DNA from 3 places in the Erwinia sp. PME.40.26/001 genome. Region 1 is predicted to be linked to each of the others. Evidence: riboswitches for the same ligand, from Rfam matches in the RefSeq annotation. Region 1 holds a riboswitch; each other region holds the start of a gene.
What was found. A riboswitch is a leader RNA that binds a small molecule or an ion and turns the genes downstream of it on or off. The one in region 1 is predicted to bind thiamine pyrophosphate.
Positions count from the first base shown of each region.

Region 2: it holds a riboswitch for thiamine pyrophosphate, as region 1 does, so the genes downstream of both, thiM (hydroxyethylthiazole kinase) here and ACZ3HG_RS18775 (FAD-dependent oxidoreductase) in region 1, are expected to answer to the same signal.
Region 3: it holds a riboswitch for thiamine pyrophosphate, as region 1 does, so the genes downstream of both, thiB (thiamine ABC transporter substrate binding subunit) here and ACZ3HG_RS18775 (FAD-dependent oxidoreductase) in region 1, are expected to answer to the same signal.

Region 1 covers NZ_JBVHNP010000008.1:45,090-55,327, forward strand. The annotation lists gene ACZ3HG_RS18745 (SDR family NAD(P)-dependent oxidoreductase) at 1-757, opposite strand, end outside; gene ACZ3HG_RS18750 (LysR family transcriptional regulator) at 880-1,809, shown strand; gene ACZ3HG_RS18755 (VF530 family protein) at 1,864-2,148, opposite strand; gene ACZ3HG_RS18760 (HesA/MoeB/ThiF family protein) at 2,391-3,356, opposite strand; gene ACZ3HG_RS18765 (thiazole synthase) at 3,360-4,130, opposite strand; gene thiS (sulfur carrier protein ThiS) at 4,134-4,331, opposite strand; gene ACZ3HG_RS18775 (FAD-dependent oxidoreductase) at 4,328-5,260, opposite strand; TPP riboswitch at 5,415-5,536, opposite strand; gene ACZ3HG_RS18780 (choline transporter) at 5,865-7,904, shown strand; gene ACZ3HG_RS18785 (DMT family transporter) at 7,985-8,845, opposite strand; gene ACZ3HG_RS18790 (aminotransferase-like domain-containing protein) at 8,995-10,238, shown strand, end outside.
Region 2 covers NZ_JBVHNP010000001.1:1,359,471-1,369,708, forward strand. The annotation lists gene ACZ3HG_RS06500 (GntR family transcriptional regulator) at 1-562, shown strand, start outside; gene fbaB (class I fructose-bisphosphate aldolase) at 661-1,713, opposite strand; gene ACZ3HG_RS06510 (hypothetical protein) at 1,919-3,334, opposite strand; gene thiD (bifunctional hydroxymethylpyrimidine kinase/phosphomethylpyrimidine kinase) at 3,662-4,462, opposite strand; gene thiM (hydroxyethylthiazole kinase) at 4,462-5,250, opposite strand; TPP riboswitch at 5,286-5,382, opposite strand; gene ACZ3HG_RS06525 (AraC family transcriptional regulator) at 5,474-6,406, opposite strand; gene ACZ3HG_RS06530 (aldo/keto reductase family oxidoreductase) at 6,531-7,409, shown strand; gene ACZ3HG_RS06535 (helix-turn-helix domain-containing protein) at 7,616-8,164, opposite strand; gene ACZ3HG_RS06540 (AzlC family ABC transporter permease) at 8,270-8,929, shown strand; gene ACZ3HG_RS06545 (AzlD domain-containing protein) at 8,929-9,252, shown strand; gene ACZ3HG_RS06550 (LysR family transcriptional regulator) at 9,249-10,175, opposite strand.
Region 3 covers NZ_JBVHNP010000006.1:146,657-156,894, reverse strand. The annotation lists gene polB (DNA polymerase II) at 1-1,516, opposite strand, end outside; gene ACZ3HG_RS17205 (DedA family protein) at 1,792-2,553, shown strand; gene thiQ (thiamine ABC transporter ATP-binding protein ThiQ) at 2,530-3,246, opposite strand; gene thiP (thiamine/thiamine pyrophosphate ABC transporter permease ThiP) at 3,230-4,840, opposite strand; gene thiB (thiamine ABC transporter substrate binding subunit) at 4,816-5,802, opposite strand; TPP riboswitch at 5,841-5,981, opposite strand; gene sgrR (HTH-type transcriptional regulator SgrR) at 6,017-7,678, opposite strand; gene ACZ3HG_RS17180 (MFS transporter) at 7,938-9,119, shown strand; gene leuD (3-isopropylmalate dehydratase small subunit) at 9,206-9,811, opposite strand; gene leuC (3-isopropylmalate dehydratase large subunit) at 9,821-10,238, opposite strand, start outside.

The sequences.
Region 1 (10,238 bases):
CACTGGCTTCTGCTGCGCGTGTGGCATGAAACTGGCCGTTAGCCGCCCGCAGTATCCAGCCACCTTCGCGACAGGCTGGGGAAGCCAGAAAAGCCACGCCGGGCGCGACGTCTGCGGGCCGCAGATCACCCGGTTCGCCGTCCACTCCCCACATCCGCGTTTTCGCCACGGGAGACACGGCATTCACCACGATCCCCGATTCTGCGCCCTCGGCGGCCAGCACGTGCATAATGCCAACGACCGCCATGCGTGACGCCGCGTAAGCGGTCAGTCCGTGCTGCACATACTGCGGATAAAGCGCCCGGCAGGAAGTGGTCACGACGATCCGCCCATAGCCTGCGGCTTTCATCCCGGGCCAGGCAGCCTGTGCCAGCCAGAGCGGTGCCTTTGCGGCAATGGTCATCATCCTGTCGAAGGCCGCATCCCCGATGGCTTCCACCGGCTGATACGCCACCCAGCCCGCACTGTGAATCAGCGTGTTAACCTGTCCCGTCAGGGCTTCCGCGCGGTTGAAGAGAGCATAACAGCCCTCCCGGGTGCTGATATCGCCCGCTATCGCCCGCACCGTTAACCCTTCCGATCGGAGCGTGGCGGCAGCGTCTTCCGCAACCTGCGGATCGACGCTCTCCCCATCGCTGGCGGCACCGTTATCCTGAATCAGTACCGTTGCCCCCAGTTTGCCCAGGAGGCGGGCATAGGCCAGGCCCAGTCCTCGCCCTGCTCCGGTGATCAGCACCGTACTGTTGTTAAAATTCATGCTCTCTCCTCAACGTTAAACCTATGAGGGGGAAGTATGGGAGGGCTGCTGCGATATTAAAAATACTCTTTACCGGCATTCATGATAGATTTTTTATATCGTATTGACGTGAGGGGGATGAGATGGGGACGGGTAATACCTCAGCGATCACGCTACGTGCGATGGAGCAGTTTGTCGCGGTGGCGGAAGAATTGCATTTTCACCGGGCGGCAAAGCGGCTGAATATGTCACAGCCTCCGCTGACCAGTGCCATACAGAAACTGGAGCACGATCTTGATGTCATCCTGATTGAACGTGGTAACCGCGTGCTGGGCTTAACGCCCGCCGGGAAAACCTTTCTGGCTCAGGCTTATCTTCAGTTGCAGCAAAGAGAGCAGGCCGTCATTCTGACCCGTGATGTGGCTGCCGGGCGAACCGGCATTGTGCGACTGGGCTATGTGGGCAGTGCGCTTTACGGTTGTTTACCGGATGTGATACGCCAGTTCCGCCTGACACACCCGCAGGTGCGTCTCGAGCTGCGCGAAGCCACAACGGCGGCACAAATTATCGCTTTGCGTGAAGAGGCGCTGGATGTGGGGGTAGTGATCCCCCCGGTGGCCAGTGCTGATGACATCAGCCTGACGCCCTTCGACAGCGATGCCCTGTGCATCGCCGTACCACAGGATCACCCTCTCGGCAGGCGGTCAGAACTGACGCTTGCCGCGCTGGCCGACGAGCCTTTTATTTTATGGCCGCGCCTGGAGGGCCGGGGGTTTCATCTGCAGGTGATCCGCCTGTGCGCGAAGGCGGGATTTGTCCCTGACGTGGCGCAGGAGGCCTTCGGCATGCACGCCGTGCTTTCCCTGGTGGCGGTTGGTGCGGGTGTGACCCTTGCTCCACAGAGCATGAGCCATTTTCTGGCAGACAGGATCCGTTACTACCCTCTCCCGGACGCGGATGCCCGCTTTGATCTGGTGCTGGCGCATCGCCAGCTTTCACCCGCTGCTGCGGCGTTTATGGGGAGGGAGGATGATTTTCCTGCCCACCGCCAGGGGAGGATAGAACAGCCCTGAGAAAGCAGAGTGCCCTGCGCTGGCCAGCCGCCAGGCAAGACTGCAGAGGATGCGTTACTTTTTCCCCTGCCAGCTGGCCCAGGGGTCATCGGCCGGCGGCGCTGCCTGCTCCCGAGCGTCTTCCTCCAGCGAGGCGATATAGAGATCTTCGACCTCTTTTCGTGCCCACGGGGTGCGGCGCAGAAATTTCAGGCTCGATTTAATACTGGGGTCGCTCTTGAAACAGTTAATATTGACGCGTTTCGCCAGCTCTGCCCAGCCGTAACGCGCCTCCAGTTTGATTAACAGGGCTTCGAGGGTCAGGCCATGCAAAGGATCTTTCGCAGCGTGAGAGGTCATGGTTAAGTCCGGCGAGTCTGGGGAAATTGCGCACACGATACTGAGCAGGAGGAGCAGATGCAAATAAACCCTGCGCAATATCAGCCCTGCCGCGCTATAAAAATCAGGCTGTGTTTACTCGCCTCCAGCATGATGTCACGGCTGGCGAGCAGATTTTCACCCAGCATTGGATCTCCTGCGGTCACCAGCGATAGAAAAAGGGCGTTTATCGGCTCATTTCAGACATCCCTTCTCTCATTTTATTAACGGTTTGCCGCGAGGATCGCCAGGTGCCTGAAGCCACGCTGTTCCAGGCGCGCGGCGGCGCTGGCTGCACGGAGCCCGCTGGCGCAGACCAGCACAATCCGGCGGCCAGCTGGCGGTTGCCAGTGGTCGATCTGCTCTGGCAGAACGCGGACAGCGCGATCGCTGATACTGCGAGGGGCTTCCTCTTCGCTGCGCAGTTCAACAATACAATCGCTGCTGGTCAGCAACGGCCTGTCAATAAAGGGGACGCCGGGTCTGTCCGGCTCATCTGCGCCGTCAAAGCGAAACTGCCGGAAATGCCACGTACTGAAATCACAGTTAATCAGGCAGCCAAGCGGTGAGGGTGAAAATCCGAGCAGAATACTGAGTGCCATCTGAGCCTGAAGTGCGCCCAGCGTCGCCACTGCCGGCCCCATCACCCCGGCGGTATTGCAGTTCGCTGCGCTGCCTGGCAACTGCGGGAAAAGTGCACGGTAGCCGGGTGCTCCGCCGCAGAAGCCCCCTACATAGCCCTGCCGCCCCAGCACAGATGCGCTGACCAGCGGAATGCGACGCGGCAGGCAGGCGTCGGAGAGCAGATAAGTGACGGCGAAATTATCGGCGGCATCAATAGCCAGATCGATGCCTTCCAGCGCCTCGGCGACCCGGCTTGCACTCAGAGCCAGTGGCCGTACATCCACGACACACTCGGGGTTACGCCTGTATAGGGCCTGCTGTGCGCACGCTGTTTTCAGATTGCCAATATCCCCCATCCCGAAGAGCGTCTGGCGGTGAAGGTTGTGTTCCTCCACCCGATCGCCATCATAAATCCGCAGGTAACCGACACCGGCCCCGGCCAGCAGCGGAAGCAGCGTGGCACTCAGTCCGCCCGCGCCCACCACCAGCACCCGCGCATGGTGCAGGGCCTGCTGCCCTTCGTCGCCAATTTCCGGCAACATTGACTGTCGTTGATAGCGGCTCATCGGCTACAGCTCCCGTGAGTGAAACTGCGCCATACCAAAAATCGGCGTCGAGGCGCTGGCCATATCGCGACGTTCGACCAGACCGGCCTGCCGGGCATCCCATCCGGCCTGTATGGCAGCAGCAAAGGCCCCTGCCATCCGAACCGGATCCTGCGCTTTGGCAACGGCGGTATTCAGCAAAATACCGTCGAACCCCATCTCCATAGCTTCAGCTGCCTGGCTGGGTGCACCAATCCCGGCGTCGATAATCAACGGAATATCGTTAAACCAGGCGCGCATTGAGCGCAGCCCTTCTCTGTTACGCAGCCCCTGCCCCGACCCGATTGGCGCGCCCCACGGCATCAGCAGTTCACAGCCTGCTTCGATCAGTTTTTCACCCAGAATCAGGTCTTCTGTGGTGTAGGGAAACACCTGAAATCCGTCGGCGCAGAGGATACGCGCTGCCTCCACCAGGGCGAACGGGTCGGGTTGCAGCGTATCGGCATGACCGATCACCTCCAGCTTGATCCACCGCGTATCAAACAGCTCACGCGCCATATGGGCAGTGGTGACGGCCTCCTTCACGCTGTGACAGCCCGCCGTGTTCGGCAGAACCCGCTTATTCAGCCCGGTCAGCAGCTCGCGAAAGGCTGTACCGTGGCTGCCTTCACGGCGCAGACTGACGGTGATAATTTCACTGCCGGAGGCCGCAAGCGCCTGCTGCAGGATCGCCGGAGAGGGGTACCCGGCGGTACCGAGCAGAAAACGTGACTGGGGTACAAAATCATAAAACATCGTTTATCCCCCCTGCATGGGTGACAGGACTTCGAGTTCACAGCCTGATGTGATCGGCTGCGTTTCATAGCGGGCGCGGGGCACGAACTGTCCATTTAACGCGCTGGCGACACAGCCTGCGTCAATCTGCTGTTCGCGCAGCAATTCCGCCAGGGTGCGGGCGGCAGTATCGACCGGCTGGCCGTTAAGCTGAATTTTCATATCAGGTTTTCCTGTATCAGTTGCTGCATCAGGTTTTCCGCCATCACTGGCGCGAGAAGAAAGCCGTGCCGGTACATGCCGTTAACGGACCAGACGCCGTTATGGCGATGAATGGCAGGGACATTATCAGCGTAGGCCGGACGCAGCCCGGTGCCGCTTTCCAGCACTCTGGCTTCGGCCAGTGCCGGGTGGATGGCGTAAGCGGCACTTAGCAGCTCCATCATGGCGCGGGCGCTGATCGGGCTGTCATCGTGGCTTTCCACCATGGTCGCCCCCAGCATAAAGCGCCCCCCCGTGCGCGGTACGAGGTAACAGGGAAAGCGGGGATGGAGTAAGCGGATGGGCCGGGAGAATTGCACCTCATCGCTGTGCAGGATCAGCATTTCGCCGCGAACGGCGCGCAGTCCCGGCTGTTCGTGGGCAGCGTGGATCCCCCGGCAGTCAATAACCGTGCCGCCGGGCTTGTCCTGATGGAAGTCAACGCCGTGTTGAAGCAGGCTGGCCCGCAGCTGCTGCAGCGCGCTGCGCGGGTCGAGATGGGCCTCGCCGGCAAAGAACAGCCCGCGGGCAAAGCGCCCTTCCAGGGCGGGTTCCAGCGTGACCGGTTCCACCCACTGATGGGCGTGCGTCATGCGCGAAAAACGGGTGAGTTCAGGCGCGTCGCGCGGGGGGGCGACTACCAGGGTGCCCTGATGCTCCACGCCTTTGACACGTGCAGACCACCACGGGGCAGACCGCTGGCCCAGCTCAACAACCTCCGCCGGGGCGCTTTCGCCTTCGCACCAGGGGGCCAGCATTCCGCCTGCCCAGTGGGATGCCGCATCATGCCGCGGTGAAGTGATCACCTCCACGGCCTGGCCGTGCTCTGCCAGCATCGTGGCGATGCACAGCCCGGCAACGCCGTCACCGATCACAGACCAGCGGCTCATGAGGTAAGGATCCTGACAGGGAGAAGGGGGGTTACCAATAGCGTCACGTTAGCCTCTCAAAACTAGATGAGACCCGTGATAAGGATAAGGAAAAAGGCTGAGGCGGAATAAACACAGGCCTTCGCGCGGGTACGCTGGGTGGCCGGCTGGCCCGTCATCAGGGTACGCGTCTTCCTACGCCAGTATCAACTGGGTCAGGTTCTAAGGGTCGCTACGCCGCGATAAATCGCTCATTAGCCTCTCAGTCTCTCTGGCGAGACTCCCCTGACAGGAAATAGTTTTATTTTACCGGGTGGGAATCGTCAAGCGATATGCGGTTTTAATGGGGAAAAAGACGGCAATTTGAGACGCTGAAATTTTTTTAATTGAATGCTCAATCAATAAAAACTATCATTCGTGCTTCTGTTTACACAAAATTTACTTTCCGGAGGCGATTTGAGTCAAGAGTTATAACGATTAATCAATAAATTACACTAATATTCATCCTGATGGTTCTCCCAGTGTAATTAGCGGATATACGGCGGATTTTACCCAGTATGCGCTAATGCGCGCTTCGCAGAGCGGACTTCAGGTTCTTTCCCTGATCATTTTTTGCGGAGACATTATGCCGACGACTGAAATACCAGGAAAGCCTCAAAAAGATCGTATCAACCCCGTGGTTTTCTACACCTCAGCAGTATTGATCCTGCTGTTCTCCATGACGACTATTCTGTTCACTGATTTTTCCGATCGCTGGATTAATCGTACCCTCGACTGGGTATCCAACACCTTCGGCTGGTATTACCTGCTGGCCGCCACGCTGTACATCGTGTTCGTTATCTTTATGGCCTGTTCCCGCTTTGGTTCCATTAAGCTCGGTCCTGAGCAGTCCAAGCCCGAGTTCAGCCTGATGAGCTGGGCAGCCATGCTGTTTGCCGCCGGTATCGGTATCGATCTGATGTTCTTCTCCGTCGCCGAGCCGGTCACGCAGTATATGATGCCGCCAGAGGGCCAGGGACAGACGATGGAAGCCGCGCGTCAGGCGATGGTCTGGACGCTGTTCCACTACGGTCTGACCGGCTGGTCCATGTATGCCCTGATGGGCATCGCCCTGGGTTACTTCAGCTATCGCTACGGCCTGCCTCTGACCATTCGTTCGGCCCTGTACCCTATTTTCGGTAAACGTATTAACGGGCCAATCGGTCATACCGTGGACATCGCCGCCGTGCTCGGGACGATTTTTGGTATTGCCACCACATTGGGCATCGGCGTTGTGCAGCTGAACTATGGCCTGAAGGTGCTGTTTGATGTGCCGGAAGGACTGACGGCGCAGGCCGGGCTGATCGTGCTGTCGGTCATCATGGCCACTATCTCGGTCACCTCTGGCGTGAATAAGGGCATTCGCTTCCTGTCAGAGCTCAACGTGCTGCTGGCCTTTGGTCTGATCCTGTTTGTGCTGTTCGTCGGTGATACCAGCTTCCTGCTGAATGCGCTGGTGCTCAACGTCGGGGATTACATCAACCGCTTTATGGGCATGACGCTGAACAGTTTCGCCTTCGATCGTCCAACGGAATGGATGAACAACTGGACGCTGTTCTTCTGGGCCTGGTGGGTCGCCTGGTCACCGTTTGTTGGCCTGTTCCTGGCGCGTATTTCCCGCGGCCGTACTATCCGCCAGTTTGTGGTAGGGACGCTGACCATTCCATTTATCTTTACCCTGCTGTGGCTGTCGATCTTTGGTAACAGCGCCCTATACGAGATTATTCACGGCAATATGGCCTTCGCTGAAGAGACCATGGCGCACCCGGAGCGCGGCTTCTACAGTCTGCTGGCGCAGTATCCTGGCTTTACTTTCAGCGCCTCGGTGGCCACCATCACCGGCCTGCTGTTCTATGTTACCTCCGCGGACTCCGGTTCACTGGTGCTGGGCAACTTTACCTCGCGTCTGGCGGACATCAACAATGATGCGCCAAACTGGCTGCGTATCTTCTGGTCGGTCACCATTGGCGTCCTGACGCTGGGAATGCTGATGGTTAACGGCGTGACGGCGCTGCAGAAGACCACGGTGATCATGGGGCTGCCGTTCAGCTTTGTGATTTTCTTTGTGATGGCCGGTCTGTATAAATCACTGCGGGTTGAAGATCACCGCCGGGCCAGTGCCACGGTGAACACGCCACCGGTAGCGGTATCGCGTGACGATCGCCTGAACTGGAAACAGCGCATTTCACGCGTGATGAACTATCCGGGAACGACCCACACCCGAAAAATGCTGGATAACGTCTGTCGTCCGGCAATGGAAGAAGTCGGGCGTGAGCTGGAACGTCGTGGTGCCAAAGTGCAGGTGAATGAGCTGCCTGCGGTGGAGGATGAGCGTCTGAACCATCTGGAACTGCTGGTTGATATGGCGGATGAGCAGAGCTTCCTCTATCAGATCTGGCCGCAGCGTTACTCGGTACCCGCCTTTACCTACCGGGCGCGCAGCGGCAAATCGGATTACTTCCGTCTGGAAACCTTCCTGCTGGAGGGTACGCAGGGGAACGATTTGATGGACTACACCAAAGAGCAGATCATCAATGACATTCTCGACCAGTATGAGCGTCACCTGACCTTCCTGCATATTCACCGGGAAGCACCGGGTAATTCGATGCCCTTCCCTGAAGCATAAACCCTTAAAAAACCAGACTCCGGTCTGGTTTTTTTTGCTCAGAAAACCGCGTCGTTCTCCTTATTATTGTGGAATGGCGCTCAGGCGAAATGCTTCGCGCCGGCAACACAGAGAATAATCGCCGCCGCACTGACCACCATACTCAGGGCAACCGGCTCGTGGAGGAACAGCGCGCAGAGCAACAGACCAAAAAACGGTTGTAGCAGCTGGAGCTGTCCGACCCCGGCGATGCCACCCAGCGCCAGCCCGCGATACCAGAAAATAAAACCAATCAGCATACTGAACAGTGAGACATAGCCAAGGCTGAACCAGGCGGGCGCGCCGATCCCCTGCCAGCTGTGCGGCAGAGTCATCAGGCCCGTCACCACCATTACCGGTAGCGACAGCAGCAGCGACCAGCTGATCACCTGCCAGCCGCCCAGCCGGCGCGACAGTTCTGCCCCTTCCGCATAGCCCAGTCCGCACAGCAGAATGGCCGCCACCATCATCAGGTTTCCGGTCAGCGATCCCCCTCCGCCTGCTGAGAGAGCAAAACCTGTCACGATCCCGGCACCCAGCAGGGAGAACAGCCAGAAGGCCCGCGCTGGCCGTTCTCCCCCGCGCAGCACCGCGAAAATAGCGGTGGAAAGCGGCAGCAGGCCGATAAAAACCAGAGAACAGGCGGCGGTCATCTCGCGCAGGGCCAGGGCTGTCAGTAAGGGAAAGCCGACGACGACTCCCGCAGCCACCATCAGTAGCGATACCCTGTCGCTGCGCCCGGGGCGTCGCTGCCTCAGCGCCAGCAGCAGTCCCCCGGCGACCAGTGCGGCAATCACCGCGCGGGCAGAGGTCAGAAACAGCGGTGAAAATCCGCCAATGGCCACCCGTGTAGCCGGCAGGGAGCCGCTAAAAATCATCACGCCAAAAAGTCCACTCCACCACCCTGATGTTGTTCGCTGCATAAGTCCTCTGCGTAAGTATAAAAACAGGCATATCCCACGGATAGTAGAGGTCAGAACGGCGGATTCGAAGATACACTACCCCTACAATTAAGTTGTTCTGTATGGGGAGTCTTTCCCATACAGTTGATCACTGACAGGCTGGGATACCGATGACGCTTACCGAAACACTGATTGACGAAATCCGCCGCAGTATTCTGACCGGTACGCTGGCAGCCGGTGACCGGCTGATGTCGGTGCGCCGCTTCGCTGCCGCCAGGAGCGTGTCACCTTCTACGGTCGTCGAAGCCTATGAGAGGCTGGCAGCAGAAGGGGTGATCCGGGCACGGCGCGGTTCCGGTTTTTACGTGTCTGGCACTCCGCTTGTTGGGCGCAGTCTGATTGATACGCGCATCGGGCAGCCACGGGATGTCGATCCTTTCTGGGTCTCCCGCCAGTCGCTGGATGCAGCAGTGGGTGAACTGACGCCGGGCTGCGGCTGGTTGCCCGACGACTGGATGCCTCATGAGGCACTGCGTAAAGGGCTGCGGCAGCTTTCCCGGCTCGACAGCCCCCTGCTGACCGACTACGGCAGTTCCCACGGGTCGCCCAAACTGCGGCGTCTTTTGCTGGCGCGTTTTGCCCGGGAAGGGCTGTCTGCTTCGATGGACCAGCTGATGCTGACCGGGTCGGGGAGCCAGGCTCTGGATTTACTCTGTCGCTATCTGCTGCGCCCGGGCGACAGCGTGGTGGTGGATGACCCCTGCTACTTCAACTTTAAGGCGCTGCTGCGTGCCCACCAGGTGAAGATCACTGGCGTACCCTATACGCCAACTGGCCCCGATATCGCGGTTTTTGAACAGGTTCTTGCTGCGGAGCGCCCGCGTCTTTATATCACTAACTCCGCTCTGCATAATCCGACGGGTGCCTGCCTCTCTGCGCAGACTGCCTATCGCGTGTTAAGTGCCGCCGCGCTGCACGATACGCTGATCATTGAAGACGATATCTTTGCCGACTTCGAGCCGGACCCTTCGCCGCGCCTGGCGATCCCCGACGGGCTTGATCGCGTTATCCGCACCGGGAGTTTTTCGAAAACCCTCTCCGCCTCGGTGCGCTGTGGTTATATTGCCTGCCGGGCCGGGTGGATCGATGAACTGGTTAACCTGCAGATCGCCACCAATTTTGGCGGACCAGGCCCGCTTGCCAGCGAACTGATTGCCGGGGTGCTGTCGGGGGGAAGCTATCGTAAGCATTTGCAGGAGGTGACAACGCGGCTGGATCGCGCCAGAAAAGAGGCGGTGGAACGCCTGGCAACGCTGGGTATCGTGCCGTGGCAGGTACCGCGCGGCGGGTTTTATCTCTGGTGCCGCCTGCCGGACGGCGTGGATTCCACGCTACTGACCCGGCGCTGCCGCGA
Region 2 (10,238 bases), on a different contig from region 1:
CACGCGCTTTGATGTTTCCCGCCAGCCGGTACGTGAAGCCTTTATCAAGCTGGCTGAGGCGGGCCTGGTGCAGATCCTGCCTCAGCGTGGCACCTTTGTGCGTAAAATTTCCGCCCGGCGGGTGGCTGACGGTCGGTTTATTCGTGAAGCCGTTGAGGCTGCCGTGGTGCGCCGGGCGGCGACAGAGGCCACGCCTGAAGGGCTGGCGGCTCTGGAACATAATCTGCAGTTACAGAGGCTGGCCGCCGATCGTCACGACAGCCAGGCGTTCCTGCTGCTGGACGATGAATTTCACCGGCTGATTGCGCAAAGTATTGACTGTGAGCTGGCGTGGCAGACCGTGGAGAATATCAAGGCGACGATGGACCGCGTGCGCTTTCTGACGCTGAGTAAGGTTTCTCCCCCGGAGAGCCTGATTGAGCAGCACCAGCAGATTTATCAGGCGCTGTGCGCAAAAGATGCCGATGCCGCCGGACAGGCGCTGCGTCGTCATCTGCAGGAGATGATTTTCTCCATTACCCCGATTGCCGAGCAGAACAGCGAATGGTTTGAAACGCTATAAACGATAGCGGATCGACCGGAAAAAGGTCGCCCCCGACAGAGCCTGGGTCCCCTGTCATGCAGGGGCTGACCTTCCTTATTGGTCAGCCCTTTTTACCGTCAGGCGATGGTGACGTTTTTCGCCAGATAGACATCCTGCACCGAATTGATCAGCGCCACCCCGTCCTTCATCGATTTCTTAAACGCCTTGCGCCCCAGGATCAACCCCATGCCTCCGGCCCGTTTATTGATCACCGCCGTCCGCACTGATTCTGCCGTATCGGTTTCGCCCGCTGCTGCTCCGCCGGAGTTAATTAACCCCGCACGGCCCATATAACAGTTCGCCAGCTGGTAACGCACCAGGTCGATCGGATTTTCACTGGTCAGCGTGCTGTAAACCCGCGCATCGGTATGGCCAAATTTCAGCGCCTGATAGCCGCCATTATTTTCAGCCAACTTCTGCTTAACGATATCTGCGCCAATGGTCGCGGCGAGGTGGTTGGCCTGCCCGGTCAAATCCGCACTGGCATGATAGTCCACGCCCTCTTTTTTAAAGGCATCGTTACGCAGATAGGCCCACAGCACCGTGACCATCCCCAGTTCATGCGCCCGTTCAAACGCTGCCGAGATCTCTTCAATCTGCCGGCGCGACTGCTCAGAGCCAAAATAGATGGTGGCCCCGACGGCAACCGCCCCCAGATTAAAGGCCTGCTCCACGCTGGCATACAGCGTCTGGTCATACTGGGTCGGATAGCTGAGAGTTTCGTTATGGTTGAGTTTGACCATAAAAGGAATGCGATGCGCGTAGCGGCGGGATACCGATGCCAGCACACCATAGGTCGACGCGACACAGTTACAGCCTGCCTCAATGGCCAGCTCGACGATGTTTTTCGGATCAAAGTAGAGCGGATTAGCAGCAAAAGAGGCTCCGGCGGAATGCTCCACGCCCTGATCGACCGGAAGGATAGAGAGGTAACCTGTCCCGGCTAAACGTCCGGTGTTGTACAGGGTTTGCATATTGCGCAGTACGGCCGGGGGACGATTGTTATCGACCATCACCCGATCGACATAATCCGCTCCCGGCAGGTAGAGGTTGTCCGCTGGAATAGTCATGCAGCGATGTTGCAAAAGAGAATCCGCTTCTTTGCCCAATAACTGAACGATGTCCGTCATGATAACTCCTGTTAAGTGGTGTCGGGGCCATGCTGCCACGGCCCGCGGGTCAGTTTTTCTGACCTCAACAGGGTGAACCCAAAACCGGCACTAAGGCAAATTGCTGACTCCATTTTTCAGAACGATCCGCACAAAAAAGCGCGGTTGTCATGAGCGTACATCGGGGTAAGCTGTCCGTGACATCGTTGAGCTAACGTCGTGTGGTTTACAACACCAGTCCTTTCTTCTTCAGCGCTTTTACAAATTTAACCGCACCATGATAATTAAGGTGATCGCCATCACGAAAATCCGTCCGGATAAAGCTTTTATCCTCATTAAAATCATGATAGCTGAAATGATAACTTTCCATACTTTTCAGGAAAGCCCGGGTTTCAGCGATCATCGCGGGTTGAACGGATTCAACGTACTTTTCTGGAAAAGGAGGAATAACATAGTGAATGCGAATACCTTTATCTTTCGCCAGATCACGCATTTCTGCGATCAATCTTGAATTAATATTTTTACTTTCCTTGTATTTATAAAGCTTACTGTGCAAGGCCGCACGAGTTTCAGACGTGGTTTCATACAATTCACAGGCAATAGAAGATGCCTGATTAATCTGCTTTTCGAGGTTCTCACTGGTGCTGGCGAGACTGACTGCATCATCCAGTGCGTGATTAAATTCCGTCAGGCGATCGCTGGACTTCAGCACGGGTAAAAAATGAGTCAGCAGAGCTTCATCAGAATTGTGCAGATATTTGGTTACAGTATCATTATCAGGGATGATATTATTTTTATGATTATAATGACTCATGATATGTACCACACGCACGTTTTCTTTCTCACGCGTTTTATATAACTCGTAAAAAAGATCGAAATAACCACAGACCAGCACGATTGATTTGATTTTTTTACTTTCAGCATAATGTTGAATCATGGTGTGTGCTTGTCGAAGATCCAGACTATGCATTGACAGGTTAACCGCCTTGTTCAGACGGTTTGCTGGTAAAGCATAATAGCCATAAGAGTTCCCCAACACGAGCGTAGGAGGCTTCTTTGCCAGCATCATATTATGTTTATGCTGCAGAAAAGCGATGAAGGGATCCTGCTCAACAGAGAAAGGTAATGCCTTTAATACCATCACCTGCTGAAAATCAGCCATCAACATTATTCCCTGGGTTTCAGGGAGACTCTTTACCGCATCAGCCCCATGGTCATAAATGATTACCGGATGACAGCTTTCTTGTAACGGGGGCAGGAAGGCCTCGGTATCAATTTCCCCTCCGACAGGCACGTTGATATAAAAAAGGTTGCCGACCTTTTCTTTATCAAGAATGTCAAAAAAGAAAGCAGCATGACGTTCATCACCGAAAAAGAAAATATCCATCTTCTTATTGAGTAATAGCTTTTGCCAGAAACAGAAGTTACTTTTTTCAATCGCCTGCAAAGAAGCTATTGTGAAGTCACTCTCAATCGAATGAGAAATGGCGTTAATCATGTCAATCGTTTCGCTACTTTCATCCAGAAATATATTATTCTCTGATAAAAGAAGGGCCAGTTGATTAATTTTCTCACGAGGTTCGATCATCAGTTGCTGTGAGATCGCTTTAAACTGGCTAAGGAACACGGATTCAGGATGCAAAGCACACCTCTGCGGTAAGAACTGATTATGCGTTTGCCAAATCTATCACAATGCTCGCGGCTGAATGGCGAATGTAAAGGGCTTTTCTCCCCCTTCCTCTGGCGATGGTATTAGTAGCCGAAGAGGAAGCAAGCCCCCCTGATGAATTATCAGTTTTTTTATCGGTAACGTCTGAGCAAACCAGACCGGCCAAAGAGGCCTCGCGCAGGCCTGGTCATCACGGCCCTCACACCCGCTGTGGACTGCATACTGCACTGCCTTCGCCAACCGATGAAGGGGAAAGATCTGTTTTCAACAAATCTTCCCCTGGAACCCGGGTTTTACCGCTTACCACCACTGATGAAAATGGTGTACCGGCCCCTGCCCGTGCCCCACTTCCAGCGAGTCCGCCTGCTCCAGTGCGCCCTGCAGCCAGTGCCGGGCCGCCTGAACGGTCGTGGGCCAGTCATCATGGCGCGGGCGCAGCGCGGCCAGCGCTGCCGAGAGTGAACAGCCGGTGCCATGCGTGTTACGGGTGTTCACCCGTGGCGCAGTAAAGCGCTGTTCTCCCTCACGGGTGAACAGCCAGTCCGGGCTTTCCGACTCGCTGAGATGACCGCCTTTCATCAGCACGGCCTGGCAGCCGAGGGCCAGCAGCGCCCGTCCCTGCTCGCGCATCTCCTCCTCATTGCGCGCCTGCGCGCATTCCAGCATTGCGGCGGCCTCCGGCAGGTTAGGCGTAATCAGCGAGACCTGCGGCAGTAGCCGATCCCGTAGCGTACTCACCGCCTCGGGCGACAGCAGCGGATCGCCGCTTTTGGCCAGCATCACCGTATCCAGCACCACCCAGGGAACGCGGGTCTGTTTCAACCGCCCGGACACCACCTCGACGATGGCGCTTTCTGACAGCATGCCAATTTTAATCGTGTCGATGCGCACGTCCGACAAAACGGAATCCAGCTGCGCGGCAACAAACGCCGGCTCAACGCGGCAGATCGACTGCACGCCGGTGGTGTTCTGCGCCACCAGCGCGGTGATCACGCTGGTGCCATACGCACCCAGCGCGGAGAATGCTTTCAGGTCAGCCTGGATCCCTGCCCCACCGCTGGGGTCAGTACCGGCAATTGTCAGCGCGTTAATCCTTTTCATCACTGCACCTCCGGGTTCAGCCGGTACAGGGCATCAAGAAAGGCCGGAATGAAACTGCCTGGCCCGTCCACCGCTGCGGCCGCACGCTCACCGGCCAGCGACACCACGCGGCAGGCGCTGGCCACATGTGTGAGGCGGTCGCCCGGCAGTGCGGCAAAGCCGGCCACGACCGCCGACAGCGCACAGCCGGTCCCTACCACCCGCGTCATCAGCGGGTCGCCGCCGCCCACGCTCAGGGTACGGAGGCCATCGGTAATAAAATCGGTTTCACCGGTGACGGCCACAATCGCGCCTGTCTCCTGCGCCAGCGAAACAGCCGCCTGCAGCGCCGCCGTGGAGGCATGCCGGCTGTCGACGCCCCGGCCGCTGACGCTCTGCCTGGCCAGCGCCATGATTTCGGAAGCGTTCCCCCGGACAGCGGCCGGTTTCAGTCCCAGCGTTTGCTGGCAGAAGGCCGTGCGGAAGTCCAGTGCGCCAACGGCTACCGGATCTAACGTCCAGGGACGCCCGGCCTGCCTGGCGGCATTAATGGCCGCCAGCATCGCTTCGCTGCGGCTGCGGGTCAGCGTACCGACATTCACCAGCAGGGCATCGGCAACAGGGCTGAACTGTGCCGCCTCCTGCGGATCGATCACCATTGCCGGGGAAGCCCCCAGCGCCAGCAGCACATTAGCCGTAAAGGCCTGTACCACATCATTGGTCATACAGTGGGTCAGAGGGGAATGCTGACGATACAGCCGCAGGGAATGCGCCATATCGGTGTGGCTGAGGTCTTGAGGTTGGATCATTCTTCGCTCCCAACCGGCGATCAAGAAGGCGATGCCGGTCGGGCATCTGACTTCCCTACGCTGGCATTATCCAGATCAGGTTATACGGGTATTTCTCAGCCTTCACAAAGAAGGGCACCCCGAGTCAGTGATGATTTTTTACAGTCGGTGCCAGCATAAGGAAGTGGCAGAGTATTGGCAAGCCCCGGGCCGTGCTGCCCTGCCGTCGGTCATCAGGGTATCTTCAGCGCGATCTGCCCCCCGGCGGGGAATGACGCCGCACATAGTCACGCGGCGAACAGCCCATCGTGCGTTTAAAGGCGGTACTGAAGGCGCTTTCAGACTCATAGCCCAGCGAGGGAGCAAGCGCAGAAATGGGCAGGTCGGTATTCAGCAGTTTGTCCCCGGCCAGCAGCATGCGCCAGCGGGTCAGGTAGTCCATCGTTGAGGACCCGACCTTTGTTTTAAACTTCAGCGCAAAGGCCGAGCGGGACATACCGGCACGCTGTGCCAGCGTTTGTAGCGTCCAGCGATAAGCCGGATCGGCGTGCATGGCCTGCAGCGCCGCACCCACCTGGTGATCGGCCAGGGCATACAGCCAGCCCACCGCGTGCCCTTTACCGCCCGACTCCATATGCTGCCGCAGCGCCTGTATCAGTATCATATGTGCCAGATGTTCAGCGATCAGGGCATGTCCCGGACGCTGTTCATCCAGCTCGGCCATCATCTGCGCAACCAGCCAGCGCAGGGTCGCCTGGTCATTTTCCGCCCGCAGATGGATCACCGCTGGCAGCATGGTCAGCAGAATCGTGGCGTGGGGGTCGTCCAGGAAGAAGCGGCTGCCGGTCATCAGGCAGTCTCCCCCGCCGTTGTGACGGATCACCCCGCCGGCGCGCGGGGCGGCAAACACCACCGCCCAGTCTGTCGCCGGGTGTGACAGGTCGCTGGCCATAACAAAGGGACGTCCGGTAGGAAGCAGGAAGCAGTCCCCCGCCGACAATCGTACCGGGTCGGGTCCCCCTTCGACAGACAGCCAGCAGCCGCCCGACACCATTGAATAACATTTGATGCCTGCGTTAGGCGGAAAACGCACCGCCCAGTCTCCGCCCACGTCGAGGACGCCGGAAACATACCGTTGTGGCTTGAGCAACGCGAGAATATCAGAAAGAGGATCCATGATTAATTTTGGACGATTAAAAAGATAATACGGACTTTATAGCATGGATAGGACGTGATGCGCGGGCTTAAGATTAAACCTCGCTGTTCCTTGTGTTATCCCACCTCTCCTTCAGGAAATGACTATGCACAACATCCGTACATCCGGCCTCTTCTCTCTGGGTTCGCGTCAGGTAAAACGACTGGGCTATGGCGCAATGCAGCTGGCAGGCCCCGGCGTTTTTGGCCCGCCCAACGATCCTGACCGCGCGCTGGCGGTTCTCAGGGCAGCAGTGGCGGCCGGCGTCAATCATATTGATACCAGTGATTTTTACGGCCCACATATCACCAACAAACTGATCCGCGAGGCACTCGCGCCCTATCCTGATGACCTCACGCTGGTGACCAAAATTGGGGCGCTGAGAGATAAAAAAGGCGGATGGATCCCGGCCATGTCCCCCGGGGAGCTGGTCAATGCCGTCCATGACAACCTGCGAAACCTGGGGCTGGCGCAGCTGGATGTGGTCAATCTCAGGATCATGTTTAATACCGCCCGCCCGCAGGAAGGTTCCATTGAAGAACCGCTGACGGCGCTGGCCGCCCTACAGCAACAGGGGCTGATCAAGCATATTGGTCTGAGCAACGTCACCCCGGCGCAAATTGCCGAAGGCCGCGCAATCTGCGAGATCGTCTGCGTTCAGAATCATTACAACCTGGCACACCGCACCGATGATGCGCTGATTGATGCGCTGGCCCGGGAAGGGATTGCCTATGTGCCTTTCTTCCCGCTTAACGGTTTTAATCCGCTTCAGTCTGCTACGCTGACCCGCGTTGCCGAACAGCTCAACGCCACACCCCTGCAGGTCGCCCTGGCCTGGCTTCTTCACCGTTCACCTAACATCCTGCTGATCCCGGGAACATCATCCGTTGCCCACCTGCAGGAAAACCTGGCAGCGGCGTCACTCCACCTGCCGGATGACGCCCTGAATGCACTGAACGGCATTACCGGAAGCAATACGTTATAAAGCCTCACCCTCTTTCGGCGAGGCCTGATCAGGAACAGGACAGACAATGAGGGCAGGCAAAGGATGCAGGACTCACGCTCAGTAGCGAGTGAACAGCGGACGTAGCGCTGTCATTCGTTATTTCCCCTCAACACGCAGAAGACGGGAGAGACGCGCTGTTTCAGGACATGGAAATAATAAGTATTACCGCTGCATAAAAAGCGCCACTATCCCTGCTCGGCCACCAGCAGCGCCAGCGTGTCGGGCTCCAGCGCCCTGAAGATATGCTCACGATCGGCGGGATAGCAAATGTAATCTCCCGGTGCCAGTTCTTCAGCTTCGTCCTTCAACCCCACCAGCGCCCGTCCCTGCGTGACAATAATATGCTCTACCGAGCCCGACGGGTGCGGCTGTGAAAGGCGGTCAGCGCCGGGCTGCGCCATCAGCAGGTAGATATCGCGCCGCGCGCCCGGCGGGCAGCTGGCCAGCAGGATCGCCTGATAGTTCGCTTCCCCGGCGACGACTTTCGGTCCTTCACCGCGCCGGATCACCTGGGTTTTAGGCAGCTCAGGCTCCAGCAGTCTGGCAAAAGGGATATTCAGCGCCACGCACAGCGCCCAGAGCGTTTCAATGCTGGGATTACCGTTCCCCGCCTCTAACTGGGACAGCGTCGATTTTGCAATACCTGCCCGCCTGGCGACTTCCGCCAGGGACAGCCCGGTCAGCGTACGCTCCCGGATCAAACTTTCTGCAATTACTGCAATGGGCTGGGTCATTTTTGGCCTTATCGTTCGTTAAATCGAACGCTACGTTCGGGTTGATCTCTTTCTGCACTGCGTTCATTATAATGGAAACTTCGTTCGTTATGGTAAAACTTCATGATGACCCGTCATTTTTCTTCACTCAGCCCGGACACACGTAAAGGCATCTATCTGATCTGTCTGGCGGTCGGGGTGGTGGGTATTTCTTATGGCTCGCTGGCCACCGCCTATGGTTTCCCGCTCTGGGTTCCGCTGTTCTCCAGCCTGTTTGTGCTGGCCGGTGCCTCGGAGTTTATGTTTATTGCTATCGTCGCGGGAGGCGGCAACCCCCTGGCGGCGGCCGTCGCCGGGCTGCTGGTCAATGCGCGCCACTTTCCCTTTGGTATTGCCGTGCGCGACCTCGTCGGTTCGCGCCTCTCCGCCGTCCTGGGCTGCCATATCATGAACGATGAAAGCGTGGTGTTTGGGCTGTCGCAGACCACGCCCGCGCAGCGCAAAGCCGCCTTCTGGCTGTGTGGCCTCGGCGTGGCGCTGGTCTGGCCGCTGGGGACGGTGCTGGGCAGCGTGATTGGCAGGCTGTTGCCTGATACGCAAATGATTGGGCTGGATGCCGTCTTTCCGGCGATCTTACTGGCGCTGGTGATCCCTGCACTGAAATCACGCACGACGCTGCTGCGCGCCTCCAGCGGGGCGGCAATCTCCCTGCTGGCGGTGCCCTTTACCCCGACCGGGCTGCCCGTACTACTCTCCATGATCGGCCTGCTGGCGAGGAAAAAATAATGGCAGATAACACCCTGTTAATTGGCGGTATTGCCGTTCTGGCGCTGGGCACATGGCTGATGCGCTTTGCGGGCGCTCAACTGGGCTCCCGCATGGCACTGTCGGAGGATGCCCGCAGGCTGCTGTCTGACGCGGCCACGACCCTGCTGTTTGCGGTTGCGCTGGCCAGTACCTTCTACGAAGGCACCCATTTTGCCGGGGTCGCCCGCGTCACCGGCGTCGCAGTGGCCGTCATACTGGCCTGGCGTAAAATGCCGCTGATTGCGGTGATCCTTGCGGCGGCGGCGGTGACTGCCCTGCTGCGTTTTATCGGTATCCCCTAACCTTTGCCGGCGGCATGCAAGGCGTGCTTTTGCAGAATAGTCTTCTGCAGCAGCGCGACGGTATGCTCCACAAAGGTCGCCACGGCCAGTGGGATATGATGACGGCTGGGATAGACGATCGACAGATCGTTATTAAGCTGCCCGTAATCCGGCAGTACCGCGATAAGTTGCTGACGTCTGATGCTGTCATACAACAGTGATTCCGGTAAAAAACAGATCCCCAGGCCGTTTTGCGCCGCTTTGAGCTGCGCCTGCGCGGTATTGGCAGAAAAACGCCCGCTGACGTCAACCTGCACCCCGCCTTCCGGCCCCATCAGATGCCAGACCGTGCGCGCGGAAGCATGGCAGTGAGTAATACAGGCATGCTGCTGCAGCGCGTGGATATCCTCAGGCACGCCAGAGGTATTCAGGTAAGACTGACTGGCCGCCAGCAGACGGCGTCCGGTGCTGATTTTGCGCGCCACCAGGCTGGAATCCTTGAGGTGCCCCCCGCGAAAGGCCACATCAATCCCCTCGCCGATCACATCGGCATGCGTGTCGCTGAGGACAAAATCCAGGTGTACACCGGGATATAACGCCAGAAAATCAGCCACCCACTCCATCAAGAACAGATCAAAAAAATCAGCCGGGGCCGCCACTTTTACACGCCCGGCCGGGGCCTGATTTTCGGCCACCAGCTGCGTGCTGATGGCGTTCAGCTCACTGATTTTTTGTGCGCTGTGTTCGTACAGGCGCTGCCCGGCGCCGGTCAGCGTCAGCTTGCGGGTTGAGCGATGAAATAACCGCACAGAGAGGCTCGCCTCCAGCTGCTTAATTCGCCGGCTCAGGGTGTTAGGCGGCATTCCCAGCCGTCGCGCGGCCCCGGCAAAACTTCCCGTTTCAACGATATGGACAAAGATCGCAACGTCATTGAGATCGAGCATGCTATTACGTCCAAAAATGGATGAGTGCAATGATATTACACCCTCTAATCATGTCGTGTCCGG
Region 3 (10,238 bases), on a different contig from region 1:
GTACGCCGTAGAAGGCATTCATAATGATTTTCAGCGCCTGCGAAAGGGGCTTGTTGCCCTGTTTTTTAGCTTCTTCACGGCCCTGCCAGATCTGGTTCACAATGGCGGGCAAACAGTGGGTGGTGCGGGAGAACCGCGCCCCACGGTAGCCGGCGACCGAATCGGCCTCATCCGGGTGCGCCATCCCTTCGACCAGCCCCACCGGGTCGATCAGGAAGGTGCGGATGATTGAGGGATACAGGCTTTTATAATCCAGCACCAGCACCGAGTCATACAAGCCGGGGCGTGAGTCCATCACGTAACCGCCCGGGCTGGCCTCCGGTGCCACATCGCCCAGATTGGGCGCGACGAACCCTGCTCGGTGCATGCGCGGCAGATACAGATGGCCAAATGCGGCCACGGAGCCACCGTGCCGGTCAACGGCCAGACCGTTAACTGACGCGCGCTCCAGCAGGAAGGGCATCAGCTCGGTATGCTGAAAAATACGGGTGACCAGCTCACAGTCCTTCAGGTTGTAATGGGCCAGCGCAGGCTTATCTTCGGCAAAGCGCTGGTTAATTTCTTCCATGCGCTGCCAGGGGTTATTGATGGCTTTGCCCTCTCCCAGCAGCTCGCGCGATACCGCTTCCAGACTGAAAGACTCGAAGTTCCAGAACGCGGATTTCAGGGCATCGATACCGTCGATAATCAGCCTGCCGCTGGCCTGGGCAAAGAAGACGCCCGGCTTAAACCCGTGTTCACGCCACTCGAGTGCCGGGCTGTGTCCGCGGCCCAGATTCAGGGGGACACCGTAGCGATCGGCATGTTTTTGCAGGACGCGCAGGTCAAACTGTACGACGTTCCAGCCGATCAGCACGTCGGGATCGTGGCGGGCAAACCAGGCATTGAGTTTTTCCAGCAGCAGCGGCCGGCTGGCAACGTACTCCAGATGAAAATCGAGTGTGCTGGCATCGCCGTTTTCCGGGCCGAGCATATAGACATCTCGCTGGCCGCAGCCCTCCAGTCCGATGCAGTACAGCTCACCGTGGCGGGTCGTTTCAATATCCAGGGAAACCCATTTCAGCGGGGGGCGGTAGTCCGGGTGGGGTTTCAGCCGGGTGTTGACCAGACGATCCCCGGCGGGTTGGCCGCTGAACCAGACCGGTGCGGTAATGAAGCGCTCCATCAGAAAACGATCCGGCGGGCGCACGTCGGCTTCATACAGGGTAATGCCGTTTTCCCGCAGCAGCTTTTCCAGCCGCTGGAGCTGGCGCTGCTGGCGGCAGTACAGCCCCACCACCGGGCGCTGGCGGAAATCTTTCATCTCAAGGGGGGCAAAGCGCCAGTGACGTTCTCCGCTCAGCAGCGCGGCGGCGGCGGCCTGCTGTTCTGCAGGGATAAATGCCACGGACTCCTGCGGGGGCAGGACCACCTGCTGGGGGCCCGTATCGGTTGCCAGCCATAGCGTGATTTCACTGCCTGCGGGGGTGTCCCGCCAGTGGCGAGTTAACAGAAATCCTGCACGTGCGTCGTTCACCTTATCTCCTTAAGACTTCAGGCTGCTCCGGGTTGGCGGTACCCACTGACCCGTATCACTGTCTTCAGTCAGCCGATCGGAACGCCTGCGTTTGCCGCCCAGATGCCATTCGAATGATGGTGGCGACTGGCGGCCAGATGCTCAATAATAGCATGTTTATTTATACAGTGTTCACGCAGGTATTCTCTTATACTACGTTCCCATACAAAACAGGTCTTGACGCTTGACTGAAGCCTCTGGACAATCCGGGATTCTGTTAATCAGTTTGGAACATTATGGAAGCCTGGCTACAACATTTAATCACCCAGTCGCTGGCCTGGTCGCTGCTGGCTGTCGGGCTGATCACTTTCTTTGAATCGCTGGCGCTGGTCGGATTGCTGTTACCGGGCACGGTGCTGATGGCCTCTTTTGGTGCTCTGATCGGCAGCGGACAGATTGGCCTGTATCCCGCCTGGGCCGTCGGGACGCTGGGCTGTCTGCTGGGGGATTGGGTTTCCTACCTGATTGGCTGGCAGTTTAAAGGGCCGCTGCACCGCTGGTCGTTTATAAAAAAACACCAGAAGCTGATGGATAAAACGGAACATGCGCTGCACGCACACAGCATGTTCACCATCATTGTGGGCCGTTTTGTCGGGCCGACCCGCCCGCTGATCCCGCTGGTTGCCGGGATGCTGGAGCTGCCGATACGGAAATTTATTCCCCCGAATATCATTGGCTGCCTTCTCTGGCCACCGCTCTATTTACTGCCGGGCATTCTCGCCGGTGTCGCGATTGATGTGCCGAAAGAGGCCAACAGTGCGATGTTTAAGTGGCTGCTTCTGGGGGTTGCGATCCTGGTCTGGCTGGGATGCTGGCTGTGCTGGCGCTGGCTGCGTGCCAACAAACAGCACGACTGGGCGACGGTGTATTTGCCGCGAACACGCCTGCGCTGGCTGGCTCCGCTGATGATGCTCCTGGCAGTGGCCAGCTTCACGGCCCTGCAGTTCCATCCGATGATGCCGATTTTCCGCCACCTACTGTGGGACGTGTTCTTCTAAGGTTACCCCCAGCACTGTCGCTTCCGGTACGGCACCGCGCTGCAACTGCGCGGTGCTGCCGTCCCAGTAAACCCGTCCGTCGACAATCAGCAGGCTACGCGGTGCAATCGCGGCGGCGTCTTCAATGCTGTGCGACACCATCAGCAGGGTAATATTTCGCTCGCTACAGACCTCATCCACCAGGCCCAGCATCTCTTTGCGCAGGGCCGGATCCAGCGCAGAAAAGGGTTCATCCAGCAGCAGGATCGGCTGCTGACGAACCAGGCAGCGGGCGAGGGCGGCACGCTGGCGCTGGCCGCCGGAAAGCTGGTGCGGCAGTCGGTGCAAATGTTCCGTCAGCCCGACGCGCTGTGCAATGTTCTGTAACGCGTGCTTTTGCTGGTGGTTCAGTTTCAGCCCGGGATGTAACCCCAGCCCGATATTCTGCGCCATGGTCAGATGGGGGAAGAGGTTATTTTCCTGAAACAGCATGGATACCGGACGCTGCGCGGGGGCGCTGTTGCGGTGATCGCTGCCATTCAATATCAACTCGCCGCCGTTGACCGGCAGAAAGCCGGCGATCAGACTCAGCAGGGTACTTTTTCCTGCTCCGCTGGGGCCCAGGATGGCCAGTCGTTCCCCCGCCTGCACGCTGAAGGTAAAGCGCATCGGCAGGTGATGATACAGCCAGGTCAGATTAGTCAGGTTTAGCATGGTTCCCCGGCAGTTTTTCAATCAGAGTGAACAGCAGGAAGCAGAGCAGCAAAAGTAACAGCGCGGTGACCGCCCCGTCACTGCTGCGGTATGAGCCTATCTGCTGATAAAGATAAAACGGCAGGGTGCGGAAGTGCTCATTGCCAAACAGTGCCACCACGCCAAAATCACCAATTGACAGCACGCAGGCAAAAGCGAGCGCCTGCGCAAGGGGGCGCTTCAGGGCGCGCAACTCAATCAGCCGCAGACGGTTCCAGCCGCGAATATCCAGCGACAGGCAGAGCCGTCCATAGCGTTCAGCCATATCGCGCAGCGGGTTCTCCAGCACTTTCATCGCATACGGCACCGCCATCAGTGCGTTAGTCACAATCACTATCCCCTCTGCCGACGCCGGCAGCCCGATGGTCTGGTTGAGCAGCAGGAAAAAACCGGTGGCCAGGACAATCCCCGGCATCGCCAGTATCAGCATGCCACTCAGTTCCAGCGTCTGCCCCCACAGCAGGCGCTGGCGCTGGCGCAGTTCACGGCTGCTCCATAGCAGCATCAGCGTCAGCACCACGCTGAGGACCCCAGCGCCCAGGGCAATGCGCAACGAGGTGAACGTCGCCTGCCACAGTGCGGGCTGGTGCAGGACGCCGCCAAACCCCTGATTCATTCCGTCGGCCACCACCGCCAGCAGCGGTGGCAGGATCAGCAACAGCATGCTGGCGATCATCAGTCCGTCAAGCAGGCGGGCGCGACCGCTGTCCTGCGGGTTACGCCAGCCCCCGAGGCTGTCACTCCCCGTCGGCAATACCTTACTCAGGCGCTGGCTTAACATCACGAGCCCGAGGCAGCACACCATCTGTATCAGCGCCAGCAGGGCGGCCCGCCCGGGATCGTAATCAAAACTCAGCGCCTGGAAGATCGCCAGCTCAATGGTGGTCGCTCGCGGCCCGCCCCCGAGGGACAGCACGGTGGCAAAGCTGGCAAAGCACAGCATGAAGATCAGTGCCCCGGCAGGCAGAAGCTGACGCCGCAGCCACGGCCATTCGACAAGGCGAAAATGCGCCCAGCCACTCAGCCCCAGCTGGGCGGCGATCTGTCGCTGTTCAGCGGGGATCTGCTGTAAGGCCTGGAGCAGCAGGCGCGTAGCCAGCGGCAGATTAAAGAAGACATGGGCCAGCAGGATCCCCTGCAGGCCATAGGGAGTGAATGAGTAGCCAACGCCGAGCAGGGCGCAAAGCTGCGCCAGCCAGCCGCTGCGGCCGTACACGCTGAGAAGACCAAACACGGCCACCAGTACCGGCAGTACCAGCGTCATAGCACACAGCCGCAGCAACGTGCCACGTCCGGGGAAGCGACGGCGGTAAAGCGCACGCGCCACGGGAATAGCCGGGAGTACCGACAGCAATGCCGACAGCAGCGCCTGCCAGAAAGAGAAGCGCAGCACGTGCCACAGGTAGCTGTCCTGCCACAGTCCGCGCCAGTCCGTGGCGGGCGCGTTTTGCCACAGGGCGAAAAACGCCAGCAGGGCCACGCTGACCAGCAGCAGGCCGGCCAGCAGGCCCGGGACTAACCAGCCGGGAATTAGCGGCTGACGGCGCGTTGCCATGCACTAATCCACTGGCTGCGCTGGGTGGCAACGTCCTGCGGGCTGAACTGCAACGAAATGGCCGGCACGGTCAGGGTGTTGAACCCTTCTGGCAGCGCGGTATGGGTAGCCGGATACATCCAGTTGCCGGTAGCAATGGTTTTCTGGAAGGGTTGTGTCATCACGAATTGCATAAATGAGTGTGCCAGCTCAGGCTGCTTACTGGCTTTTAACTGCCCGGCCACCTCAACCTGCAGATAGTGGCCTTCACTGAAGTTTGCCGCGGCATACTGATCTTTCTTCTCTTCAATCAGATGATAAGCAGGCGAGGTCGTGTAACTGAGCACCATATCACTTTCCCCTTTCAGGAACAGACCGTAGGCCTCACTCCATCCTTTCGTCACGGTGACGGTCTTCTTCGCCAGTTGCTGCCAGGCTTCCGGGCTCTTATCGCCGTAAACTTTCTGCATCCACAGCAGCAGGCCAAGCCCAGGAGTGCTGGTGCGCGGATCTTCATAAATCACCTTCAGAGGACGGTCGCTCTCGACCAGCTCCTTCAGGCTTTTCGGCGGGTTCTGCAGTCTGGTTTTATCATAAACAAAAGCAAACCAGCCGTAGTCATAGGGGACAAATGTTGTGTTCGTCCAGCCGCCCGGCACCGTAGCGTGGCGGGTGTCTACCTTTGACGGCGCAAACAGGCCGGTTTTTTCGGCGGCATCCAGCAGATTGTTATCCAGCCCCAGCACCACGTCGGCCTTGCTGTTTTTGCCTTCCATACGCAGGCGATTGAGCAGCGAGACGCCGTCTTCCAGTGCGACGAATTTCAGCTCACAGTTGCACTGCGCTTCGAAGGCTTTTTTAATCGCCGGCCCCGGCCCCCATTCGGCAGAGAAGGAGTCATAGGTGTAAACCGTCAGGGTATCTTTCGCCGCGAGGGCAGGCAGGGAAAACAGCGCCAGCAGAGGGAGTAATTTTTTCAACACTTTGCGTTCCTTTAAGGGAAAATGCGCAAAGGATCTGAGTCAGTGACACTCTCAAATCCCTACGCCGGTATGATCCGGATCAGGTTCGACGGGTTTTTCTCAGCGAAAACATGCTGCACAGACATTGACCCGGCGTCGGGCAATGTCTCAGCAGGGTGTTCGCACCCCGTTGAGAACGGCCTATTCTAGTGGTTTCGTCTTTGTTACGAAAGCGTCATGATTCGGGCGGCGCGAACCAGGCTGATTTAAAGTCAAACCAGCCGAGGGTATTCATGCGTACGCCGCGCATGCTTCGCTGGCCGTGCAGCAGCAGCCAGTGATGGAACAGGGGATGCAGATAGTTACTGTCTATCAGCTGTTTGCTCCAGTCAGCCAGCGGCAGGGTCTGTTCGCGCCACTGCCGCGCATCGTTTTCCCAGTCGGTGGGCACACAGTGGTGCATCAGCGGGATCTCATACAGCAGCGAAAACAGGGAAAACTCTAGCGGCAGCGTGAAGTTGGCGCTGCCCAGCCAGATGTCACTTTCCGCCTCACCGCGATACCAGCTTTCGTAGTCAATTTCCTGGGTGATGAGCGTGACGCCGTGCGTGGCAAGGATCGGCCCCAGCGCGTTGGCGATCCCCTGATGCTCGATATGATCGCTGTACCAGGTGATGGTCAGTGAGGTCAGCCCTGCGGGTTTTTCTGCGGTCGCCATTGAGCGTCGGTGATGCCAGCGCGGCAGCAGCCCGTAAGCCGGGAACCAGTAGCGCTGATAGGCGATGCCGCTGTGGTTAAGCAGGGCAATCGGGTTAAAAATGGTGCTGATCCAGCGGCGCAGCTGTTCATTGCGCCCCTGCTCAGAGCGCTGGTCGAACATCAAAAAATAGCAGCCCTCTTCCAGACGACTCTCTTCCGACTTCTCATCGGTATTTTCGCTCTGCAGTTTGACCCCGGAGTAGACCAGCTCATCGCTGATCTCCGGCAGGACCCAGATATTGACCTCATCTATCAGCGCCCGGTAGCCGAAATAGTCATCAAAGGCGGAAATACGCAGCTGGCTGTGCTGATTGCGTTCCACCGCGTAAGCCCCGGTGCCGACCGGCTGACGGGCAAAGTTGCGCATATGCGGCCACTCTTTTGGCAGGATCATGGCGCTGACGCTGCCCAGCAGCCACGGCAGCCAGTTATCGGGCTGGTGCAGATAAATATCCAGCGTCCACGGCGTGTGGCACTCAATCCGGTCTAAATGGCTGTAAAGCGGCTGCGTTTTCAGGCGTTCCAGGCTGGCAATGACATCGTCGACATCCAGCTCACGGCCGTGATGAAAGTGGATCGCCGGGCGCAAAAAGAAGCGCCAGTGATCCGGTGCAATCTGCTGCCAGTGGTGGGCAATATCCGGCTCGATTTCCCCGTTTTCCTCATTTATTCGCGCCAGCCCGTTAAAAATCTGCCGGGCAAGGTGAGTTTCAGAGCGACGCAGCGGCGTTCCGGGCAGCAGATTGAGCAGGGGACGATAGTAGAGCACGCGAAGAATGTGTTTTCCCTGACGGAAACTGCGGCCCAGATGGGAGAGCAGCATCTGGCGCACGCGATTTTTATCGCCGACTAACTGCACCAGCTGATCGATGCGATCCTGTTCCAGCAGATCCTCAGCCCGCTGTTGTTGCAGCGCCAGCCCGGTATAGCGGAAGGTCAGACGCGATCGCTTACCGCGCCCGGCCTCGGCCTGCCACTCCAGCCACCCCTGTTCCTGCATGGCATTCAGCAGGTTGCGCATATGGCGGCGTGAGCAGCTGAGTTGTACCGCCAGATCGCTGAGGGTGGTCTCCTGAGGCTGACCATCGCAGCACTGCCAGAGCCGGATAAATTGCTGCTGTAAACGGGGTGAGGACATAAAAGAGGAACCCTGTGTTAAAAGCTGTCTGTTTTTCCTGCCTTATATTACGGTGATAATGGCTGCAGATGAAAGAGTGGGAGGCATTCATATCTGAATGGCACTTGATCATCGTTATTCATCTCCCTGCTATTAAGGGTATTCTGAGTATGGTGCTTTTCACCAGCCAGCTAGCTTCGGCATAGCTGGCTTTTTTCGTGGGTTTTCTTCTAAGCTGTGGAGTAGTTATCCGCATTGTCCCGTCACTGAGGCCTTATTCATGTCATCGCTCCTTAGCCGTCGTATCCATCCGGTGTATCTGGCATTTATGGCGGTTTCTTTTATGGTCGGCATCGCCGGTGCGCTGCAGGCCCCGACGCTGAGTCTGTTTCTCAGCCGTGAAGTCGCGGTCCGGCCATTCTGGGTGGGGTTGTTTTACACCGTCAATGCGGTCGCGGGAATTGTGGTCAGCCTGCTTCTGGCAAAGCGATCCGACACCCGGGGCGATCGGCGGATGCTGATCCTGTTCTGCTGCGTGATGGCGACAGGAAACGCGCTCCTTTTTGCCTTTAACCGTCATTATCTGACGCTGGTCACCGCTGGCGTTTTTCTCTCTGCTATCGCCAGCGTGGCGATGCCGCAAATTTTCGCGCTGGCGCGGGAATATGCAGACAGCTCAGCCCGTGAGGCGGTGATGTTCAGCTCCGTCATGCGTGCCCAGCTTTCTCTGGCCTGGGTGATTGGGCCGCCGCTCTCCTTTGCTATCGCGCTGAATTACGGTTTTACCGCCATGTTTCTGCTGGCAGGGCTGCTGTTTATGGTCTGCATTGCGCTGGTCTGGTTTACCCTGCCCTCGGTGCCGCGTGCTGCGGTATCCGCGAACGTGCCGATTACGCATATTAGCGGCTGGAAGAACCGTGATGTGCGCATGCTGTTTATCGGGTCGGTGCTGATGTGGACCTGTAACACCATGTATATCATTGATATGCCATTGTATATCAGCAGCGTGCTGGGGATGCCGGATACGCTGGCCGGGCTGCTGATGGGGACCGCGGCCGGACTGGAAATTCCGGTGATGCTGCTGGCGGGCCATTACGTGAAGCGGCTGGGTAAACGCAATATGATGCTGGTGGCGATTGGCTGCGGGGCACTGTTTTACCTTGGCCTGGTGCTGTTCCAGAGCCGGACGGCACTGATGGTGCTGCAGCTGTTTAACGCGGTGTATATCGGCATTATTGCCGGGATTGGTATGATCTGGTTCCAGGACTTAATGCCTTCCCGGCCGGGAGCAGCGACCACGCTGTTTACTAACAGTATTTCGACCGGCGTGATCCTGGCCGGGATTATTCAGGGGGCGCTGGCGGAAACCTTCGGCCATCACGCTGTCTACTGGGGCGCGTTTGGGCTGGCAGTGCTGGCGCTGGCGCTGTCATGGCGGGTGCGGGAAAAAAGAGCGATATAAGGGGGCTTCGCCACGGGTAGGCTGCAACAACAGGCCGACCCTGAACATCGCCAGGGCTGACCGTCTATTCCGGTCAGCCCGCCAAATTAACGCAGAAACGCGGGCTGTTTTTGCTCGTATGCCGTGATTTTCGCCTCGTGCTGCAGCGTCAAACCGATGGCATCCAGCCCGTTAATCAGGCAGTGGCGGCGGAAGCCGTCGATCTCAAAGGAATAGACTTTCTCACCGGCCAGCACCTGCTGTTTTTCCAGATCAACCGTAAACCGGATACCCGGCTCGTCGGCGACCCGCCGAAACATCTCATCAATTTCCTCTTCACTCAGTGTCACCAGCAGAAGCTGATTGTTGAATGAGTTATTGGCAAAGATATCGGCGAAGCCGGAGCCAATAATCGCCTGAATACCATAGTCGGTCAGCGCCCAGGGCGCATGCTCGCGTGATGATCCACAACCAAAGTTTTCCCGGGTAAGCATGATGCTGGCTCCGCTAAACGCGGGCTTATTCAGCACAAACTCCGGGTCTGAGATCTGCCCTTCGGCATCGGTGTAGCGCCAGTCAAAAAACAGATTGCGGCCAAAACCGGTGCGCGTCACCATCTGCAGGAACTGCTTAGGAATGATCGCGTCGGTATCAACGTTGGCGGCGTCCAGCGGCACCACGATACCGCTGTGTTGAGTGAATTTTTTCGCCATAAAAGTTCCTTAAATCAGCTCACGGATATCAGCAAAGTGACCGGCGACTGCAGCGGCGGCGGCCATCGCCGGGCTGACCAGATGCGTACGCCCACCGCGTCCCTGTCGGCCTTCAAAGTTGCGGTTGCTGGTGGACGCACAGCGTTCGCCCGGGCTGAGGCGGTCGTTGTTCATGGCCAGACACATAGAGCAGCCAGGCAGACGCCATTCAAATCCCGCGTCGATAAAGATTTTATCCAGACCTTCTTCTTCCGCCTGTGCCTTCACCGGGCCGGAGCCGGGCACCACGTAGCCCTGCACGCCCTGCGCAATCTTCTGTCCTTTCACCACTGCCGCCGCTGCGCGTAAATCCTCGATTCGTGAGTTGGTACAGGAGCCGATAAACACTTTATCTATCGGCACCTCGGTCAGACGGATGCCAGGTTTC